Regions from separate parts of the Bacillus sp. PK3-067 genome, predicted to be linked through region 2. Evidence: predicted binding sites of a transcription regulator. Region 2 holds the regulator's gene; each other region holds the start of a gene.
The links. Region 2 encodes CtsR, which represses protease genes until heat stress. Its sites were predicted from a motif close to ATGGTCAATAAAGGTCAAACA; they were not measured.
Positions count from the first base shown of each region.

Region 1: a site for CtsR is predicted at 1,021-1,041, ahead of clpP (ATP-dependent Clp endopeptidase proteolytic subunit ClpP). Genes of this name have one in related genera too.
Region 3: a site for CtsR is predicted at 1,251-1,271, ahead of clpB (ATP-dependent chaperone ClpB). Genes of this name have one in related genera too.

Region 1 is NZ_CP096490.1:5,056,655-5,058,929, forward strand. It holds gene M1D73_RS26165 (DUF421 domain-containing protein) at 1-847, shown strand, start outside; gene clpP (ATP-dependent Clp endopeptidase proteolytic subunit ClpP) at 1,088-1,669, shown strand; gene M1D73_RS26175 (HPr family phosphocarrier protein) at 2,069-2,275, opposite strand, start outside.
Region 2 is NZ_CP096490.1:91,398-93,672, forward strand. It holds rRNA gene M1D73_RS00500 (23S ribosomal RNA) at 1-589, shown strand, start outside; rRNA gene rrf (5S ribosomal RNA) at 639-754, shown strand; gene ctsR (transcriptional regulator CtsR) at 963-1,424, shown strand; gene mcsA (protein-arginine kinase activator protein McsA) at 1,595-2,143, shown strand; gene mcsB (protein-arginine kinase McsB) at 2,148-2,275, shown strand, end outside.
Region 3 is NZ_CP096490.1:1,135,149-1,137,423, forward strand. It holds gene M1D73_RS05900 (Cof-type HAD-IIB family hydrolase) at 1-410, opposite strand, end outside; gene M1D73_RS05905 (YjzC family protein) at 900-1,079, shown strand; gene clpB (ATP-dependent chaperone ClpB) at 1,289-2,275, shown strand, end outside.

The DNA.
Region 1 (2,275 bases), 460 kb from region 2:
ACTTGTCATTCTTCGCTCTGTATTCATATTAATTATTTTATTCGCTATTACGAAATGGTTAGGGAAAAGACAAATCTCTCAGCTTTCCTTTTTTGAATACATAGCCGGAATGACGATTGGTGACATCGCTGCCCAAGTATCTACAGGGCTCGATTCAAAATTTTTTCACGGTGTCTTTGCAATACTCATTTTCGCTGTGGTACCTTTTTTAACAGGAATCCTCTCTTTAAAGAACAAAACAGCTCGGGACTTCTTTGAAGGAAAATCTACCGTATTAATAAAAGACGGAAAGATACTCGAAGATAATTTAAAGAAAGAAAAATATACGAGTGACGAATTACTGGAACTTCTCCGTGGAAAAAGTGCGTTCAGCGTAGCTGAAGTCGAATTTGCTGTCTTAGAACCGAGCGGAGAATTAAATGTATTATTAAAGAAAGATTCTCAGCCACTTACAGCAAAAGACATCGGTTTAAAAGTACCAAACGAGAAAGAACCACAAACTGTTATTATGGATGGAAATGTACTAGATGAACCTCTTTCAGCAAGCGGACATAACCGCGCTTGGCTACATTCAGAATTAGAAAAAATCGGTGTTGTTATTGAAAATGTCTTCCTCGGTCAAGTGGATTCATACGGACAACTTACTATCGACATTTACAATGACAAACTCCAAATGCCTTCTCCTCAAAATAAACCTTTATTATTAGCATCTTTAAAAAAATGTCATGCTGATCTTGAACTATTTTCCCTAGAAACAAAGTCGAAGTCAGCAAGCGAAATGTATAGTAAAAACGCGAAACAAATCGAAAAGATTTTAAATAAAGTAACCTATCTTTTAAAAGACTAATTATCGAAAGAACGCTTAAGTTAAAAGGCGTTCTTTTCTTTTTTCTCCAGTTTTCGTAACGTTTAAATTTATGTAATTCGGTTATGATGTTGAAGATACATAAGCAGGGAATTTCGAAAACATAGCGAATATTTCATGGTACAACTACATATTTTTTTGATTTAAAGTGGTTTCGTTTGACCTTTATTGACCATAATTGTATTATAAGACTAAGAAAGCTTTATAAGGAGGAAATAACAGATGAATTTAATTCCTACAGTAATTGAACAAACAAATCGTGGAGAACGCGCTTACGATATTTACTCTCGACTATTAAAAGACCGCATCATTATGCTTGGTAGTGCAATTGATGACAACGTAGCTAACTCAATCGTTTCCCAGCTTTTATTCTTGGAATCTCAAGATCCAGAAAAAGATATTCACATCTACATCAACAGCCCTGGTGGTTCTATCACAGCGGGTATGGCAATCTATGATACAATGCAGTTTATTAAACCACAAGTATCAACAATCTGTATCGGTATGGCTGCATCTATGGGTGCATTCTTACTTGCAGCAGGTGAAAAAGGAAAACGTTATGCACTTCCAAACAGTGAAGTAATGATTCACCAACCACTTGGTGGAGCACAAGGTCAAGCGACTGAAATCGAAATCGCTGCAAAACGTATCCTATTCTTACGTGAAAAACTAAACCAAATTCTTGCTGACCGCACTGGTCAACCACTTGAAGTACTACAACGCGACACAGACCGCGACAACTTCATGACAGCAGAAAAAGCTTTAGAATACGGTTTAATCGATAAGATCTTTACAAATCGTTAATACTTAAAAGCGAAAGCGGCTCGTTCAGAATCGCAGGGCGATGGAGCCCTGATTCCGAGGCGCTTTTTGCCTCGAATGAAGGGGCGAAACAACCGGAGATTCTAGCCGCTGGAGCTGGATATAACTAAAAGCGGAAGCGCCCTATAATTGGGCGCTTCTTTTATATATTGTTCCCCGCTCACATACCCCATCCAGTATCCCTCTAAATATATCAACGATTTTTCAATTATATCGAACAAAACTTAAATTATATCAACGATTTTTTTAATATATCAACGGTTCGACACAACATATCGATTTACCGACAATCTCCGACAAGGACAAACCAGCTAAATACCCCTCCCCGCTAATCCGCACAAACAACAAAACAAAAAGCTATCGCATATACGCGATAGCTTCTTATTGTACATATGCAGCTAATGCTTCTAAAGCCTCTTCTGCATCTGAACCTTCTGTTGTAATTGTTATCATGCTTCCAGTTCCAATTGCTAAGCTCATAATCCCCATTATGCTCTTTGCATTTACTGTCTTTCCATCTTTCTCGATGAAGATATCTGCATGAAAGCGATTTGCCTCTTGTACAAACAACGCAGCCGGACGTGCTTG
Region 2 (2,275 bases):
ATCATTCGTAGAGTGCAAAGGCATAAGGGAGCTTGACTGCGAGACCTACAAGTCGAGCAGGGACGAAAGTCGGGCTTAGTGATCCGGTGGTTCCGCATGGAAGGGCCATCGCTCAACGGATAAAAGCTACCCCGGGGATAACAGGCTTATCTCCCCCAAGAGTCCACATCGACGGGGAGGTTTGGCACCTCGATGTCGGCTCATCGCATCCTGGGGCTGTAGTCGGTCCCAAGGGTTGGGCTGTTCGCCCATTAAAGCGGTACGCGAGCTGGGTTCAGAACGTCGTGAGACAGTTCGGTCCCTATCCGTCGTGGGCGTAGGAAATTTGAGAGGAGCTGTCCTTAGTACGAGAGGACCGGGATGGACGCACCGCTGGTGTACCAGTTGTTCTGCCAAGGGCATAGCTGGGTAGCTATGTGCGGAAGGGATAAGTGCTGAAAGCATCTAAGCATGAAGCCCCCCTCAAGATGAGATTTCCCATAGCGTAAGCTAGTAAGATCCCTGAAAGATGATCAGGTTGATAGGTTCGAGGTGGAAGCATGGTGACATGTGGAGCTGACGAATACTAATAGATCGAGGACTTAACCATATAATATGTAGCAAATGTTATCTAGTTTTGAAGGAATATGCCTTCATAGTTTGGTGATGATGGCAGAGAGGTCACACCCGTTCCCATACCGAACACGGAAGTTAAGCTCTCTAGCGCCGATGGTAGTTGGGACCTTGTCCCTGTGAGAGTAGGACGTCGCCAAGCAACTAAACACGAGTCAAATGACTCGTGTTTTTTCGTGTTTTCTTTTATAATCCATAGTAATTAAAAAAATATGCTTAAATAATTACTATTTTGATTAAATGCAGGGGAATGTGGCTAGGATAGTGAATAAGCAAAAGAGTTGCAAATTTTATTAATACGTATATAATTAAAGTCAAAGATAGTCAAAGTCAATAAAGGTGGCGGATAAATGAGAAATATATCTGATATCATTGAGCAATATCTAAAGCAAGTTATTGACTTAAGTAATAATAATGTGATTGAAATCAAAAGAAATGAGATTGCGGATCGATTCGAGTGCGTACCATCTCAAATCAATTATGTAATCAATACCCGTTTTACATTAGAAAGAGGATTTGTAGTAGAAAGTAAACGTGGTGGAGGAGGTTACATTCGCATTATAAAAGTCAAACTGCATGATGATATAGACATTATTGATCAAATGCTTCATATGATTGATCATAGCGTTGCACAAGGGAATGCAGAGAGTATGATTATACGTTTATTAGAAGAGGGAATCATAACAGGCCGTGAAGCAAAATTAATGTTAAGTGTACTAGATCGTTCTGTATTATCAATGGATATTCCTTCTCGAGATGAACTTAGGGCTCGAATATTATGCGCAATGTTAAGAACACTGAAATATAAATAAATACAGCTTTTGTAAAAGAATGATAATTAAGATAGGGCAGTTAAATATTGTAGAAGTTTTGAAAAAGAGCATGTACTTTTATCTGAGTGGATTAAGGAAAGAGGACAATCTAGTAATGTATGAAAAGTATCATGAGGTAGATCGTTCCTGTTGTAAAGGTGGGGATATTGATGACTTGTCAAAACTGTAATATAAGACCAGCAACTTTACATTATACAAAAGTAATCAACGAGAAGAAGGCGGAAGTTCATCTTTGTGAGCAATGTGCGGAGCAAAGTGGCTATACGTCTTTCTTTCAATCATCACAGTCTAACTTTTCATTTCATGATGTATTTGCTGGTTTATTACACGGTGAATCAACAATGTTTGGAGAAGGAAAAAACGGGTTTTCAAATACAAATACAGTAAGATGTCCAGATTGTAAGATGACATATGAACATTTTACAAAAGTGGGACGCTTTGGTTGTGCTTCTTGTTACGATACATTTAAAGGACACTTAAACCCATTGTTAAAGCGACTTCATGGTGGACATACAGAACATTGTGGAAAAATTCCGGAACGAATGGAAGGAAATATCCACTTAAAGAAAGAATTAGATGAACTAAAACTTATTCTGAAACAATATGTACAGAATGAGGAGTTTGAGAAAGCTGCTGAGGTAAGAGATGAGATTCGAGGGCTTGAAACTCAGCTTAGTGAGCATAGAGAGGGGGAGTAGTTCTATGTCACTGGACAAAATTATGAATGAAGCGATTAGTCCATGGATGAAGGGGGATGGCCCTGATTCTGATATTGTTTTAAGTAGTCGAATTCGTTTGGCTCGTAATTTTAAGCAATATCAATTTTCTAC
Region 3 (2,275 bases), 1.0 Mb from region 2:
GTAAAAATCTTAGGAGAGCCGAATTCGAAAATATGTTTTTTATCTTCATCAATTTCACGAACATACACATCGTCCATTACTTCCGCGTATATATTTTTTACGCCAAAATCAAAGCAAGCTCGGACAATTTCTTGCGCTGTTGCTAGCTCAAGAGGAGAGTGATGTGTTCCCCAGTTTGAATCAAGAGGATGATGTACGTAAGCGCCGTTAAAGTTTACGATAGGTGTGTTAAGATCAAGTTCTTTATAGTAATCATAACTAGCACGGAATGGACGTCCTGTTGAAATAACAACAATATGTCCCTGTTCCTTTGCTTTTGCAATTGTATGTTTCGTTCGAGTGGAAATTATTTTGTTGTCTGTTAATAAAGTGCCGTCTAAGTCTAATGCGATTAAATGTTGTTTGTTCATAATTTCACCTCTTATAATAATTTTTTTGTATCTATCTGTATTTCCGTTTTTAATATGCAGAAATAAGAGGTTAGACTCGGTGAAATCACCATAGATGGAAATTTCACTATATATCCATCTTACGTCTCAAAGTGCTGTGGTGTCTACTATTTATCGTTGGAAATTAAGAAAAGTCAACATCTTTTTAGAAAGTTCAAACAATGTTTCTTTCATTATGTACAAATTGTGAAAAGGGTTACATTGCTCGTGTGATGAGGCATATAATGAACATGTAATCTTCTCGTATATGTTTGACTCTCCTTTGAAACTAGCCTAGAGTAGGTTGGTTTCTTTTTTTCTACAGGTAGGAAAGAAATCCCTGCTTACGCTTGTGTCATTCATATATATGTACAAGAATGAGATGTAGTACTGTTTCCTAAACATGACAGAAAAGCTTTCTTTTAAAATGGATATACTAATGAGGCAAGACGTCATGGAAGGAGAATGAAGATGGGACAAAATCGCAGGTTTCGTTCTGGACAAAAAGCGCCGAATGATGGCATTTACGTAGAAATTGGTGAAACGGGAAGTATGGTGAAAGATCCGCAAATGGTGAAATTAACTGCCGGTGAAAAGTTTCCGGATAACACGAATCATAACCGCCAGTGGACATATAAAAGAAAACCGTAACAGAAGCCGCAATCATTATTGCGGCTTTTTTGTCGTTACACATTGTAATTTCATTTACTGTATTTTTTAGCAGTATAATGAATGCTCTCTTTTTCTTTTTCAAATAATAAGTTTGAAAATACATAGGCAAAATTATTGTATAAAAAAGTCAGTTGGCGTATAATCAAATCAAAGGTCAAAGAAAGTCAAACTTTTGGAGGGCTGTAAAGATGGACTTAAATCAAATGACAACAAAAACACAAGAGGCGATTATGAGTGCCCAATCTTTAGCGGTATCTCATCATCACCAAGAGGTGGATACTGTTCATCTATTACTTGCATTATTAGAAGAGCAAGATGGATTAGCAGTACGTATATTTCAAAAAATGAATGTTGATATAGAAGCATTAAAGCAAGGTGCTGAAAGTTTAATTAAAAAGAAACCTTCTGTAACAGGGAGCGGTGCAGAAGTTGGAAAATTGTATGTAACGAGCGCTCTGCAACAACTTCTTGTAAGAGCAGGGAAAGAAGCAGAAAAACTGCAGGATGATTACATTTCAGTAGAACATGTATTGCTTGCTTTTTCTGAAGAAAAAGGCGATATAAATCAATTATTTACAAGATTGCATATTACGAAAGATAACTTATTACAGTCTTTAATGACAGTTCGGGGGAATCAAAGAGTGACGAGTCAAAATCCAGAAGCAACTTATGAAGCGTTAGAAAAATATGGCCGTGATTTAGTGGCGGAAGTGAGAGCAGGGAAAATCGATCCTGTAATCGGCCGTGATAGTGAAATACGACGTGTAATTCGTATTCTTTCACGTAAAACGAAAAACAATCCTGTTTTAATTGGGGAGCCAGGTGTTGGTAAAACAGCAATCGTTGAAGGGCTAGCACAGCGTATCGTGAAAAAGGATGTACCTGAAGGATTGAAAGATAGAACGATTTTTGCGTTAGATATGAGTGCGCTCGTAGCAGGTGCGAAATTCCGTGGTGAGTTCGAAGAGCGTCTGCAAGCTGTATTAAATGAAATTAAAAAGAGTGAAGGACGCATTTTATTATTCATTGATGAACTTCATACAATAGTTGGAGCTGGTAAAACAGAGGGAGCCATGGATGCAGGAAATATGTTAAAACCGATGCTTGCGCGCGGTGAACTGCATTGTATCGGGGCGACGACGCTCGATGAATATCGCAAATATATTGAGAAAGAT